Regions from separate parts of the Paenibacillus sp. VMFN-D1 genome, predicted to be linked through region 2. Evidence: predicted binding sites of a transcription regulator. Region 2 holds the regulator's gene; each other region holds the start of a gene.
What was found. Region 2 encodes Rex, which represses fermentation and respiration genes when NADH is low (regulators of the CRP and FNR family bind a similar motif). Its sites were predicted from a motif close to TTGTGAAATATTTCACAA; they were not measured.
Positions count from the first base shown of each region.

Region 1: the regulator Rex is predicted to act here: its motif matches at 3,451-3,468, upstream of C7820_RS21875 (helical membrane plugin domain-containing protein).
Region 3: the regulator Rex is predicted to act here: its motif matches at 2,957-2,974, upstream of C7820_RS14340 (DUF3147 family protein).

Region 1 covers NZ_QRDU01000003.1:181,935-186,983, forward strand. Annotated here, with positions in the region: gene C7820_RS21850 (DUF4179 domain-containing protein) at 1-113, opposite strand, end outside; gene C7820_RS21855 (RNA polymerase sigma factor) at 70-666, opposite strand; gene C7820_RS21860 (MBL fold metallo-hydrolase) at 1,268-1,993, shown strand; gene C7820_RS21865 (TetR/AcrR family transcriptional regulator) at 1,993-2,559, shown strand; gene C7820_RS21870 (CcdC family protein) at 2,684-3,202, shown strand; gene C7820_RS21875 (helical membrane plugin domain-containing protein) at 3,652-4,083, shown strand; gene C7820_RS21880 (NAD(P)/FAD-dependent oxidoreductase) at 4,123-5,049, shown strand, end outside.
Region 2 covers NZ_QRDU01000001.1:654,471-659,519, reverse strand. Annotated here, with positions in the region: gene C7820_RS03210 (AAA family ATPase) at 1-601, opposite strand, end outside; gene C7820_RS03205 (hypothetical protein) at 601-1,125, opposite strand; gene C7820_RS03200 (cell wall elongation regulator TseB-like domain-containing protein) at 1,592-2,110, opposite strand; gene C7820_RS03195 (amidohydrolase) at 2,152-3,486, opposite strand; gene C7820_RS03190 (redox-sensing transcriptional repressor Rex) at 3,440-4,126, opposite strand; gene dinG (ATP-dependent DNA helicase DinG) at 4,243-5,049, opposite strand, start outside.
Region 3 covers NZ_QRDU01000001.1:3,118,616-3,123,664, reverse strand. Annotated here, with positions in the region: gene C7820_RS14350 (hypothetical protein) at 1-31, shown strand, start outside; gene C7820_RS14345 (fibronectin type III domain-containing protein) at 116-2,716, opposite strand; gene C7820_RS14340 (DUF3147 family protein) at 3,002-3,364, shown strand; gene C7820_RS14335 (DUF3147 family protein) at 3,380-3,778, shown strand; gene hpf (ribosome hibernation-promoting factor, HPF/YfiA family) at 3,924-4,469, shown strand; gene adhE (bifunctional acetaldehyde-CoA/alcohol dehydrogenase) at 4,729-5,049, shown strand, end outside.

The DNA.
Region 1 (5,049 bases), on a different contig from region 2:
GCCATCAATGCCTGACAGCGAGAGCAGTTCTGCACATGATTAGTTAACCCAGCCCCAGCAGACGCTTCTTCAAGAATGAACTCTTCCATCTGAGCACGATTCAAGCATTTCACGGCTGATCCCCTCCTTTCCTTTCAGCTTTTTTTGCAGCTGCTTTCTGGCCCGGTGCAGCCGATTGCGAACCTGATCCACCGTCAGGCCCGTGACGCTGCCGATTTCGTCATAGCTCAGCTCATTTGTGTACCGCAGCAGAAACACCAGACGGTATTGTTCCGGCAGTTCCCGAACTAACTGCAAAGCCTCCTGCCGAGCTTCCTTGCGAAGGAGAGCCCTCTCTGGCGTGTTCTCATCCCGTACCGCCTGGTACGCTTCTTCCTCCGGGGCCTGCGGAAACGACTTCCGCCTTCCCGCATCCCGCAGCACATTTACCGCGATCGTATACAGCCAGGACGCAAAACTCGATTCCAGGCGGTAACTGGCCAGCTTGCGGTACGCTTTGACAAAAGCCTCCTGCGTATAATCCTGGGCATCCTGATGACCCGCCCCCATACTCCGGAGCAGACCGTATATTTTGTTTTTATGCGCATCGACCAGCTCGGCAAAGACTTCCTTGCGCCCCGCCAATACCTGCTCGATCAGCATGCTTTCCCGTTTCGGGTCTATCATGACGATCCTCCCTGCTTTAATAGCCATCTGATTCTATAGACGGCATATGAGGACGAATGCTCTCACTTTCTGGAAAAAACATCTGCCCATCGGTCGAACAGATGCCAAAGTAGATTGTCTCAACTCTCCCCGACTACCCATCAGACGCAAAAAAGTCCGCCACACTGAACATCACAGCGGCGGACTCGAGAGGGATTTCCGGAGTCAAAATCCCCATAAACACAAAAAAAAATGAGCCCTTCAGCGAAGGAGCTCCAAATCAGATTAGACATATGAAAGGGTTTACAATAGGTATTATAGTATAAATCTTCCTGATTGAAAACGCTTTTTTATCCTTTAATTTCATTTTATCTCATGTGTACTGTGTATCGTATATCTTTTGTACCTCGTGTCTCATATTACCTTCATGTCCTCGTATCCCACACCCTCATACCCTCATAACCTCGTGTCCTTAATCCCACACGTTTCTCAGTACATGTTGTTCACCACATGTTTACCAAGCCTTTTCCACATATCCGCTAATTAATTTTAAATTGGGTATTGCCAGAACTAATGTCATTAGTTATTATACTAATATGATTAGTTTGAGGAGGAGTTATCCATGAAAATGACGACCGTTCAGCAAGTAACCCAGGTTGCTTTTATGCCCCGCTTGTTTCCCGTTAATGTGTATCTCGTTGAAGAAGAAGACGGGTTGACCCTAATTGATACCGGTATGCCTTTTAGCATAAAAGGCATCCAGCAAGCCGCCGCCCGCTTAGGCAAACCGATCGTAAGGATCGTTCTTACTCATGCGCATGGCGACCATATCGGGGCATTCGACCTGCTGAAGGCGGCTCTTCCTCAAGTGACGACTTATATTTCCCGCCGCGACAGCCGCCTCCTTGCAGGCAGCAAGGAGCTCGAACCCGGCGAGCCGCAGGAGCAGGTCCGCGGAGACATCCCCGCCCCGGGCAAGGTCACCACGAAGCCTGACGTGCTGCTGGAAGACGGAGACCGCATCGGGTCGCTGCTGGCCGTCGCCTCCCCCGGACACACGCCGGGACATATGGCGTTCTACGACACGCGCAGCGGCGTACTCATCGCGGGCGACGCCTTTCAGACCCGCGCGGCGCTGGCCGTATCCGGCCATATGCAGCCGCTGTTCCCTTTCCCGGCGATGGCCACCTGGAGCAAGGCCACTTCCATCGCCAGCGCCAAACGGCTGGCCGGTCTGAATCCGACCTGGCTGGCGGTCGGCCACGGCAAAATGATTCCGCAGCCGACCGATAAGATGGCTGTCGCCATTTCCCGGGCCGAGGAGGCCCTGAAGAAGGGGGCGGTCTAATGGTGCGCCGCATGGGGCTTGACCGCGAAACCCTGCTGATTGCCGCGGCCGAACTGGCCGATGAAGCCGGATTGGATAACCTGACGCTGTCCGCTTTGGCCCAGAAGCTCGGCGTCCGCTCCCCTTCCCTGTATAACCATGTGAACGGACTGCCGGACCTGCGCAGTGCGCTTGCCGCCTACTGCATGCAGCATCTGGTCGATTTGATGCGCGATGCGGTCATCGGCAAATCTGGCGAGGAAGCGATTCTGAGCTTGAGCACAAGCTACTTGACATTTGCCCGCCAGCGCCCCGGCCTCTATGAGGCCTTTTACAAAATCGAAGCGTCGGATTCCCCGGAGACCGCTAAGCTGGGTGAGCAGCTGTTGAGCATCTTTATTCGGGTTCTCGAACCCTACGGTCTCGGGGAACAGAACACCTTGCATACGATCCGCGGTCTGCGGAGCCTCCTGCACGGCTTCGCCTCCCTGGAACAGAACAATGGCTTTCAGATGAAGCTGGATTTTGACGAGAGCCTGCATTTTGTCATGAGAGCCTTTCTGAAAGGACTGGAATCCGGCACATAACCGCCCGGCAGCCTTGCCCTCAAGGCCAGGTAAAGATGTCATATGACGTTCAAGTTTACTTCTCTAATTGTGTGATATACTATTAGATGTGATAAATGATATTGACAAGAGGGGAGTCCTTGACGTGCCTCATATCAGTCCCTTGTATTTGCAAATTGGAACGACCGTGGGGACGTTGGTTTTGGCCCTGATGACCATATTCATCCGTCTCAAGGCGAGCCACAGACCCGTTACGATAAAGAAAATATTAATTCCGCCGATGGGCATGGCGACCGGTTTCCTGATGTTCGTCGCCCCGGCTGTGAGAATCCCGCTGTGGTGGGCGCTCATCGCCTTTTTAGTCGGCTGGTTCCTGTTCTCCTATCCGCTGATACGCAGCACCAAATTTGAAGTAAGCGGGGGACAGGTCTTTGCGCAGCGCTCCAAGAGCTTTATCATTATTCTCTTCGCCCTGCTTGCCGTCCGCATGCTGCTGCACCAGGTGATTGAGGAATATGTATCGATTCCGCAGACCGGCGCCCTGTTTTTCATTCTGGCCTTTGGCATGATCCTCCGCTGGCGGATTTTCATGCTGAGACAGTACCGGAAATATGCGCCCGCTGCCGTAGATTCGGTATCCGATCCCTTAAATCCGGCGGAATGATCCCATGATTGATATTAAGCCAAATAACGTCTTCCACGCAGGGTTTCCTGCCCGAGGCAAACGATAAGCCAATTTCCTTAAGATAAGGAGATTGGCTTTTTTGATATCAGAAGATTTCCTCAAAAAATAAACCCGCCAATGCATAGCGCTAGGCCGTTTGGAAAATGCTTAAAACGAATGAAACAAGCGGGTCCGCTACGCTGGACGCCCGGCCTGCAAGCTCTTTTCCAATCGATGGCGGCGATACCATGTATATTTTTTCACATTTCTTTCGTAAAGTGGTCCTTTTTACGATCATTTATGTTAACATTAGGAGGACGATAGTGACTAGGCCTTTTCGGACGGAAAAGGTCTTGTGGCTTGTAGATACTCCTTCGAAGGGAGTCTATGAGCTCCTTTTCATTATAAAAATACTTAAGCACAACTGCTTACGCAAAGGAGAAATGGACATGTCAGAAGCAATTTCTGAACAAGAGACACAAAACGTGTCTGTCGGCAAGGAACAAAACGACGTGCTGGACCAGCTGCTCAAACCTGAGGTGCAGGAATCCCTTACGATTCTGGTCGACCAGCTTCCAAAGCTGACTGAGCTTGTGAATCTATTGACAAAGTCTTATGACTTCGCTCAAACCGTCGCTACCGACAAAGTGCTGAAGAGCGACACCGTCGGCGCGATCACCGAAATTGTGGAGCCTGTGAAGCATTCGGTGAAGAACATCGCCGCTACTGTCATCGAAGCGAAAGACCGCGCTGAAGACAGCAACGAAGTGATCGGTCTTTTTGGTCTGCTTAAAATGCTGAAGGATCCGCAAGCTCAAAAAATCTTCCGGTTCCTGAACGCTTACCTTCAAATCTCTGCGGAAAAAGCAAAACAACAATAATCTTTTATACATCTAACCAGTAAGGACGGAGGAAAAACCATGTCAAAACATATTGTCATTTTGGGTGCCGGTTACGGCGGCTTGCTTGCCGCTCTGACCGTACGCAAATATATGAACAAAGATCAAGCACGGGTTACGGTCGTGAACCAATACCCTACGCACCAAATCATTACCGAGCTGCACCGTCTGGCTGCAGGCAGCATTGCTGAGAAAGCGATCGCTATGCCGCTCGAAAAACTGTTCAAGGGCAAAGAAGTCGACCTGAAGATCGCAACGGTCAACTCTTTCTCCGTAGACAGCAAAGAAATCAAACTTTCCGACGGTTCCAGCCTGTCTTACGACGCTTTGGTTGTCGCACTCGGAAGTAAAACGGCTTACTTCGGCATTCCAGGGCTCGAGCAGTACAGCTTCGTGCTGAAGTCTGCTGAAGACGCGCTGAACATTCATAAGCACATCGAAGACCGCATCCGTGAATACTCCAAAACCAAAAACGAAGCTGACGCAACAATCCTCATCGGCGGCGGCGGCTTGACCGGCGTTGAGCTTGTCGGCGAAATCGCTGATATCATGCCTGGTCTGGCTAAAAAATACGGCGTAAATCCAGCCGAAGTGAAGCTGCTTCTGGTTGAAGCCGGCCCTAAAATCCTGCCTGTACTGCCTGACCCGCTCATCGAGCGCGCGCAAAGCAGTCTGGAAAAACGCGGCGTAACCTTCCTGACAGGATTGCCTGTAACAAACGTGGAAGGCAACGTGGTTGACCTGAAAGACGGTCAAAAGATCGTAACCAACACCTTCGTATGGACCGGCGGCGTGCAAGGCAACCCGCTCGTAGGCGAATCCGGCCTCGAAGTGAACCGCGGACGCGCTACCGTCAACGAATTCCTGCAATCCACTTCCCATCCGGACGTGTTTGTGGCTGGGGACAGCGCCGTTGTATTTGATCCAAGCGGACGTCCACAACCGCCA
Region 2 (5,049 bases):
GCAGCTGGTTCAGCGTCTGATCGTATTCGCGCTGCTGCCCGCCTTCGCGCTTGCCGCCGATGACGTCAATCTCATCGATGAAAATGATCGCGCTCTGCTTGTTCTCCTTGGCTGCCCGGTTTCTCGCATCGCGGAACAGATCCCGGACGCGGCCCGCGCCGACGCCGACGTACATTTCTACGAACTCACTGCCGGATGCGGCAACGAATACCGAATCCGTGTAATGTGCGGCCGCCTTGGCCATCAGCGTCTTCCCTGTTCCGGGAGGTCCTGTCAGCAGAATTCCTTTCAACGGGCGAATGCCGAGCTTCTGGATTTCATCATGACGGATCAGGAAGTCCAGTGCCTCGCGCAGCTCCTGCTTGGCATTATCCTGGCCGCCGATTTCTTCAAAAGTGAGCTTCTTCGGCCCGCCCTTTTTACGCTTGCGTTCCGAAGCAGCACCTACCGTCAGTCCGCCTCTCATGTTGGTCATAAACAGGAGTCCGCCGATCATCAGGCCGGCGATAATGAGAGGGATGACATTGACCCCTACAAAAGCTAGAAAGATGAATAATACCGGCACAAATCCGATCAAAATTTCCTTCAGCAATTTAGGCATTATTCCCACACTCCCATCTTGCCGGGATCACGGGGCAGAACAAGAAACTTGCTTGAGCTGCCGTCCGTCAGCGTGATATAGACGTTTTTCGTGTCCATTTCGGCTTTCGTCTGAATTCCGGTACCCTTAGCCAGATCCTGCAGCTTGACCGGAATTTCCGTATAGCGCTTGTTTTCCATCGCTTCGGCTACAGAGAACATCGCTTTATCCCAATACTGGTTCAGCTTGTCCGATGAATGATCCACAAAATCGAACTTCAGCGTCCGGGTGCCGACGACGGATTTACCTTCGGTGGAAATTTTATCCGCCAAATCAGCCAAATTTACATTCGGCTTCAAATCGAGTTTCAAATCCACCTGATCGCGGGTAATATTAAAATGTGCGTTATTCACGCCCTGATAATTGCTGACGATTTTTTGCAGCGGACCCTGCAGGGTCGTTTGCCGATAAAAGAACCAGCCGCCAAACAATACGGCAACCGATACAACAACAGTTATAATAATAGGCAATGGACGCAATTTCACTTGTTGTCCCCCTTTCGAAATGGTAAAGCAAAAAAAAAAGTAAACTTTAGATGACAAAAATAAATATTTCGTTAGCGGTTCAAGTCCATTGGTCGGCCATCATGCTTCTGTTCCAGTCCGATTCGATGGATGGTTTTGCGCTTGTCGCGAAACACAAGCATCTCTTCGTTTGATCCACGCATCTGACCGCACTTCTATATACCATGTTTTTCAATAAAGGGCAGAAAAATCTTCTTCCAACCTGAAGCGGGCTTCTGAATTTTACTGAAAAACGCTATCCTCTAATTATAGTACAATCCGGGCTGTTCGTCATATATATCTCTTCAATACAAATAAGAGTATATCACATTGTATATACTAAATCGAAGGTAAAGTGTGAATATATTTTAAATATTATCCTTTGTAAGCCAAAGAACCCCATTTGAGGATGGGGTTCTTTCTGCATGATATGGCCGTTTAAACAAAATCATCGATTGGGCAGCGTGAACGGGCTGCCGATTTCCGCTCCGTCGCTGAACCGGTAAAATTGATAGTAATAGTGATCTTTCACCTTGTAGAACAGCTGCCATACGTATTCTCCGTTATAAACACCCGGTACGAGGCGCATGTCTTTGATGCCGGGAATGGAGCTTTTGATTTTGGCCTTCATCTTCTCTTTGGACATACCGCTGCTCAAAAGCTCTTGATGCACAGTATTCTGGCCTTCCTTGGGTTTTCCCTGATCGGTGAACTGCACCCAGACCATGACCTCCTGGCCCGTCTTGTTCGTCCCTTCCACGACCCAGTAGATGCTGTTCTGGTCCCACACAGACTTTTGGGCATCGGCGACCGACACGATTCCGGCTTCCTGCTTCGCTTTGGCAATAGCGGTGTCCTTTTCGCTCCATTGATCCTGCAGCACGTAAATAAAATAACGGTAAGCGCCGAATATGATCAGCAGCAGGGCGACAATGCCGAGAAAGATCCATTTTTTCTTGTTCTTCAACCTGAACTTCCTTTCTGAAAGGTGAGCTAATCATCCCGGTCTTAGCGGGAGAGAAGACCTTCAAAAGCCGCTTGGGCTTCCCTGCGGATGCGTTCCTCGTCCAAAGTGAGACAGCTGCCGTGCTTCACGACCTGCTTCCCGTCCACCCAGACGTGCTCAACGTCCTTCGCGCTGGCCGAATAAATGACGTGTGAAATGAAGTCCGTACGCGGCAGAAAATGAGCCTGATCCGTATTCACGGCAATAAAATCCGCCTTCATCCCGGCCTCAAGTGCACCGACTCCCTCCAGGAACAAGGATTGGGCTCCGTAGATCGTGCCCATACGCAGCGCTTCCGCGGCGGGAACCGCCGTCGGATCTCCCGAGACGCCTTTATGTATCAAAGCGGCAAGGCGCATTTCTTCAAACATGTCCAAATTGTTATTGCTCGCCGCACTGTCGGTTCCCAGGGAAACCGTAATGCCTGCCTGCATCATGTCGGTAACGCGGGCCACACCGCTCGCCAGCTTCAGGTTGCTGCCAGGGTTGTGTGATACCGTCACGTGATGCTTCGCCAAAATGTCGATTTCCTCATCTGTCAAATGGACCGCGTGTGCCAGAATCGTCGGCCGTGAGAACATGCCGAGCTTCTCCAAATGAATCGCCGGACGCGTTCCATAATCGCGTACATTCTGCTCCACTTCCGCCTTGGTCTCCGACATATGCGTATGCATCGGCAGATCCAGGTCATGCGCCGCCTGAACGAACTTCTCAATAAAATCAGGAGGGCATGTGTACGGGGCATGCGGAGAAATCATCGCTGTGATCCGGCCGTCTGCCTGCCCGTGCCAGTCCTTGGCGAACTGAATGGCTTCGTTCAGCTTGTGCCGCTGCACATCCTCCGGGCACAGACCGATGACACCGCGGGTCAGGGCTGCGCGCATGCCGGATTCAGTCACCACTTTGCCTACCTGATCCATATGATCGTACATATCGAGGAACGTCGTCGTGCCGCCCTTCAGCATTTCAAGCACGGACAGCGAAGTCCCCCAGTAGACGTCACTGGACGTGAATTTCGCTTCCATCGGCCACATTTTTTCCTGCAGCCATTCCTGGAGCACCATGTCATCTCCGTAACCGCGCAGCAGCGACATAGCGGTATGTCCATGGGTGTTGATCAGGCCCGGCATAAAAAATAAATGCGTGCCGTCGACGACCTGTACGCCCTCCTCCAGCTGCGGCTCCTCTTCACCGATATAGGTGATGCGGTCGCCCTCAATGACCATCCAGCCATGCAGTACAGGCTGCTCCGGCCGCAAAACGGCAAAGCTGCCGTTCTTGATTGCCCATTTAGGATTGTTTCTCCGGCTGCTCGAGCTCTTCAAATTGTCCGTCATCTTCCGTGTCGTCCTTTCCGTTGTTCAAATAATAAGCGAGGCTGAGCAAATCCGTCGTAAAATCGGCGGCGTGTATCCGAATGCTTGCCGGTGCCTTCAGAATCGTCGGTGCAAAATTCAGAATCGCCTCGATCCCGGCCGCGATCAGCTGATCGGCGACGTTTTGCGCTTCGAAATCCGGAACGGTAATAATCCCGATCCGGATATTTTTACTTTGTATCGTTTCTTTCAGCTCATCCATAGCCTGTACCGTCAAGGTGTTGATGCGCGTGCCGATTTTGGACGGATTGGCGTCAAACACGGCCACGATCTTCATATTTTCCTTCAGGTAAAAGTTATAGTTGGACAAAGCTTGACCAAGATTCCCCGCTCCGACCAGCACCGCGTTGATCTGCTGGTCCAAATTCAGAATTTGACGGATCTTCTCGATGAGATAGGACACGTCATACCCTATCCCCTTACGGCCAAAATCCCCGAAATACGCCAAATCCTTGCGGATCTGCGCCGGGTTGAGATCCAGCTTCTGCCCGAGCTCCTGGGAGGAGACCGTGGCCACCTCCCGTTTGTTCAGCTCATTTAGATATCTAAGATATATAGGCAATCTGCGGACAACCGCCTCGGATATTTTCTCCGATTTCATGCATGTTCCCCCTATTGAACGGCTTGAATATTTATTTGGTTATATAGATTGAACTAAAGTTTTGCATTGAACTTCCTGTTCTAACCGCTTTAGTTCATTCTATCTAATGGACTCATTTAAGACACACCGTCCTGATGAAGCCATTCAGAGATGCGCGGAACCATCTGGTCTGTCTGCATATGCTCCATTTTCGGTCCAGGCAGCGAGTACAGGAAGTATTTCCCGTAATACGATTCGATGACGCGTGTATCGTATACGATAACGATGCCCCGGTCATGGGCGGTGCGGACCAGCCGCCCGAAGCCCTGCTTGAAGCGGATGACGGCCTGCGGGACCGACAGCTTCATGAACGGGTTCTTCTTCTGGCGCTGCAGCAGCTCGCTCTTCGCTTCGACCAGCGGATGGTTCGGCGGCTGGAACGGGAGCCGGACGATGGCCAGGCACGTCAGCGCTTCACCCGGGATGTCCACGCCTTCCCAGAAGCTGCTCGTTCCAAGCAGCACCGAAGCGCTGCTGTCCGTAAACCGCCGGATCAGCTTCGTGCGGCTGCCGCTGTCTACGCCCTGTCCAAGCACGGCGATGTCGCTTTGTGCAAGGGCTTCTTTCAGCGGCTCGTATACCTGGCGCAGCATGCGGTACGAGGTGAACAGCACCAGCATCCGGCCGTGGGTCGCGATCGCGGCGTCCGCCAGTGAGCGGGCCAGCGTTTCGACAAACAGGGCGTCCCCGACACTTCCCTTCACGCTTGGAAAATCCCGCGGAATGACGAGCAGCGCCTGGTCCCTGTACCGGAACGGGGACGGAAGCTGGACCGTCACAAGGCGTCCGCTGTCCTGGTCCTCCTGCAGTCCAAGGTTATCGATCATATACTGGAACGATTTATCTACGGATAAGGTGGCGGACGTCAGGATGACGCTCTTTTT
Region 3 (5,049 bases), 2.5 Mb from region 2:
GATATGCATTTTATTCCCGGGTTGGGTGTAATTTGGACATACATGATTTACGATCTAAAAATGACAACTCTGTCGAAAAGCCCAGGGAAACTCCAATTCCCCGGGCTCTTGCATTTTACGGGAAGCTGACTTCTACCGGATCCGCATTCATGCGATTGCCGGCGGAACGAATGACAAATTCGTAATTGCCGGATGCCTTGATATTGCTGACTGTCAGGCTGTACTCTGTCTTACCGGGCTGGGCGGTCACATAAGCGTTCCAGTACGGCTTGATTTTGCCGTTCTTCTCATAGATCCAAAAACCTTTGACGGGCTCGCCGCTTCCAGCCGGCATGTTCCAGCGGATAACCGCTTTGCCGCCGCTGGCCTGAACGCTCGCGTCTTCGACCCTCGAAGGCTTGGTGTCCGTGCGCTTGATGCTGTATTGGTCGTAGAGCTTGACGCCGCTGCCCCCGGAGGCTTCGTCTTTTTTGGCTGCGGTATAAGCCTTGATCTGAAGAACATCGGACGAGACCGACACATCAGTAAACATTTTTTTGTTCGGCTGGGTATTTTTTGCCGCAAAATAGTCGTTGTACCCCGGATATTTCGTATAGAACTTATCCCCGAAAGCGTTGGACATCAGGTAGACCGTTCCTTTGGGATTGACCGCGTTCCCTTGCTCATCATAGGTGATCTGGCTTGCTGGGACGACTTTGTCGTTCAGCATTTGGTAGGACCTCATGTACATATGGTCATGCGCTTCGAAAACCATGTCGATTCCCATTTGATCGAAGGCGGGAACGAGGACCTTTTTGTAAAATTGGACCCGGTCGTCCTCCCATTCCCCCGCATTGTCCCCGGCGGAATAGGGGCCTTTATGGAAAGCGACGAATTTCCACTTGGCGTCGCTTTGGGCCACAACATATTTCATCCATTCCACCTGTTCGGCAAACTGCTGATCCTGCTCCTTAATGCTGCCGCTGCTTGTCAGTTCCCCGGCGTACTGGGAGTTGAAGATGAGGAAAAGGGCATTTCCGTACTCAAAAGAGTACACCGACCCGTCATGCGTATTGGCGACCACCTGTTTCGGCAGATGGAAATGATAATAGAAGTTGGAGTTCGGCGTCGTCTCGTCGCCGTCATAATCCTGAACCTCATGTCCGCCGACGACAGGCACGATCGGAACATGGAGCAGTTGATCCTGCGCAAGTCCGAGCATCCATTGCCACTGCTCTTCGAGGTCGCCGTTATCCACAAGATCCCCGGCATTGATCAGAAACTTCGGATCGCCGATCGTCTGAACAGCTTTTTTGAAAGTATCCGCCCAAGGTTCAAAATCCCCCTTGCTGGAGGCCTGGGAATCCGATCCGGCGATAAAATGGAACGGCTGATTCCCTGCATCCGTCGTGAAACTTCCAACAGAACTCCAGCTGTCCGCTGAGCCGCTGCCGACCCGATATTGATAGGATGTTCCCGGAAGCAGTCCGGTCGCCGTCACTTTATGGCTGTAAAATTTCTTTTTCTTGTTCGCTTTCCGGTCCCCTTTGGTGACATAAGTTTGGATTTCTTCCGTCGTGCCCTGGAAGGTCATCGTCCCGCTTACCGGAAAAGGACCTCCCGATCCATTGGAGCCTTCAGCAATCTGCACGACGGACGGGGACGGAGCATCCGTATACCATGCAAACGACCGGGTAGTTTTGGTATCGCCCGTCAAAGTCATATTGATCAGCTTCGGAACGGTAGGGGTGTCTTGGGGATTCCGGACGGTAAAGCTCCAGGAGATGTCCTGTCCCAGCGGGACCCGATCGTCCCTGCCCGTTATGAGCTCTTTGGGCACGCGTACCGTATAGGTCTTGCCGCCTGACAATGCCGGATGCTTGATGCTCAGCGTGACGGGGTCAAGGACTTCCGCCGCGACGGATCCGACCGGCGTTCCCTGAGGATCCGTCAAAATGACGGAGAGGTCCGGGTTGATCAAGACGGGCTTGTTGAACGTTACGCTGATTAAAGCCGAAGGGTCTACCCCGACGGCACCCGGCTGAGGGGAAACGGACCGCATTTCTGTGGGCGTTTCGACCGGGCCGCCGCCGTCCATGGGGAACCCCGTGATCCGAATATCCTTGATCAAGCTCGAGCCTGTGCTGCCGATTCCTTGAGTTCCCTTGGTATTTGTGTTGGAATTGACGATCCAACGGATATACAGGACATCCTGATCATTCGCTGCCTCGGGAAGGGGAGCATCCGTCAGCTTGCATGCATCTGCAGGGCAGTTGAAACGGTTTAAAGTCATTTTAAGCTCAGCTCCCGGAACATCCTCCCAGTGCTGATTGTCGCTGCTGAGTTGAACCTTGAAATCACGAGGTCCCGTGCCGGTGGAGGTCTGCTCCGATGACAGCGCAATGTGTTTGTATCCTTTCGTTGACAAGACAGCGTGCCAATATTTTTTTCCGCTGCCGCTGTCCCAGCCCTGATAGCTCAAGGAATGCTGCCCGCTGTCATAATCTTCGAAGTAGCCGCCGACGTTCCGGAAGCTGGAAACGGTCTGAAATAGGCCGCCCGTAGCCGGAAATACGCCGCTATCTCCTGAATCATCAAAAATCCATTCCGACAGAACGACGGAGTCGTGAGCGGGTTGCTCTGCCCGGACCGTCCCATAAAAAGGAAACATCAGCACGATAAAGAACAGCGGCCAAATCCATGAGGGAAATTTCCTCTTGCCTAAAATTGCAGCCATGTAACTCTCCTTTCGGAACTAAAAATTAAAGCGTTTTAACTTTTGGGTGAGCCATCATGAAGGCGGCCGGCCTGCCATTCCCTGTAAATATACGGAAAGGATATCGGAAACAGAACTTAAAAATGCGGTCTGATCAATAAGCGCGATCAAACGGCAAATGACTGTAGATCTTTCCGTATTGGCTGTGATGCAGATTACAGAAGCTGATCCAGCCCTGTGCTATGATGGGTTCGGTAAAGTTAGTGATTGTTTTCACAAAACGGACGGGGGAGATTGGACATGGCTCTGGCTCATCTATCGCTGATAGGCATTTTGCTGCGGTTCCTTCTGGGAGGCGCAGCTGTGGTGGCGGCATCGCTTATTGCCAAACGCGCGGGAGGAGCTGTCGGTGGTATTTTTGCCGCGTTTCCCGCCGTTTTTCTGGCGGCGCTGCTGACGATGAGGTTTGATTACGGGGCCCGAGAACTGGTCGCCCATTCGATTGATTTGTCCCAAGGCGCTTTGATCGGTATGGCGATTAATGTAGCGTGCGCCGCGGCGGCAGGTTACTTGTGCACCAGCAGAGGATGGAAGAAGGGGCTGACCTTGTCCGTAGGCGGCTGGCTGCTCGTTTCGTTCACGATATCCTATGTGCTGTTCAGCTTGTAAAGGGGGAAACAGGAAATGAAATTACGGGAGCTGCTGCTTCGGTTCGTGTTGGGCGGCCTGGCGGTCGTATTGAGCTATATGGCGTCGGTCCTGCTGCCGTGGAAGGCGCTTGGCGGGATTTTTGCGGCGTTTCCCGCGGTGATGGTCGTCGCCGTGCTGATGATCGGCCTCAGCCAGGGCTCGGAAAAGGCGGCCGCGGTTGCCAGAGGTTCGGTATACGGGATGACCGGCTGCGCTGTCTGCGTCGTGACGGTCTGGTATGCCCTGAAAATAACCGGCGCCTGGTGGCCCAGCCTGATGCTGGGACTTATAGGCTGGTTTGCCGGCTCGTTTGCGCTGCTGAAGGTGAAGGAGAAAGTGCAAAAAATCCAGCACATGCACCGGCTGCCGCGAAAACAGACCAAGCATGTGTAAATGGCCAACTTGCGTCAAGGATCAGTCATGCGCCGGGATGCATGACGTTTCCGGGTTGGTGTGATATTTTTCACAGCGCAGAGTGCCCAGCTGTTTTACAATAAAGTCATGCAAGAGTCCTTTCCCGTTGAAGGAGGCAGATCCCATGGCTACACACATTTATGGCAAACATTTTGAAGTGACACCGGCACTCCAGGCGTATGCCGAGCAGAAGATCGGTTCGGCCCAATCCTGGTTTGACGAGACGGTGACCATCCATGTTACCCTGCTGCTGCAGGCCCGAAAACAGGAGCATGTCGTTGAAGCTACCATTCCCTATCACGGCATGGTCTTTCGGGTCGAAGTGAAGGATGCGGACATGTATGCCGCCATTGACCAGGCCGCGGATAAGCTGGACCGCAAGCTCCGTAAGTACAAGGAGCGGGCGCGCCGCAAGCTGCGCAGCCAAGGCCGCGCGGTCGGCCCCGGCATTCAGGACGGCGGACAGCCGGAACTGGAAGCGCCGGAGGAAGCCTTTGTCATTGCAAAAGAAAAGCGGCTCGTGATGAAGCCGGTGGATCTGCAGGAGGCCGTGCTGCAGATGAATTTGCTGGACCACAGCTTCCATCTGTTCTTGAACCGGGATACCAACCGTGAGGAAGTCGTTTACCGCAGGGCGGACGGCACTTACGGGCACCTCTTTGCTGATTAAGCCAGGTTTGTTGTCTTCAAGTCTTGATGACTCCTAACTGCTATTCCTTTGCGCCGAATGGAGAGCCATAGCTCCATTCGGTATTTTTTTGTTTAGACGATAGAATTTCGGAAAAAGCGCCTAAGCACCGCATTTTTCGGACCTTAAAAATTTTATAGTTCGATGTGAGTAATGTCATAGTTAGCCCCCTGGGGTTCCAGTAGGATGAACTCATCAAGGAGATGAGGGACCGGCAAAGGTCTCCAAGGAGGAGAAAACGATGGCTGTTAAAGAAAGCAAGCTGGAAACAAAGAACTCCGCCCAAGAAGAAGTGAACCGATTGGTCGCCCGCGCCAGGAAGGCGCAGGAAGCGTACCTGAACATGAATCAAGAGGAAATTGACGAAATCGTACAGGCGATGGCTTTGGCCGGTTTGGACCGGCACATGCCGCTCGCGAAGATGGCGGTCGAGGAGACCGGCCGGGGCGTCTACGAGGACAAAATCACCAAGAATATATTCGCGACGGAATACATCTATCACAGCATCAAGCATGACAAGACGGTCGGCGTTATCGAGGAAAACGCGTTTGAGAGCTACAAG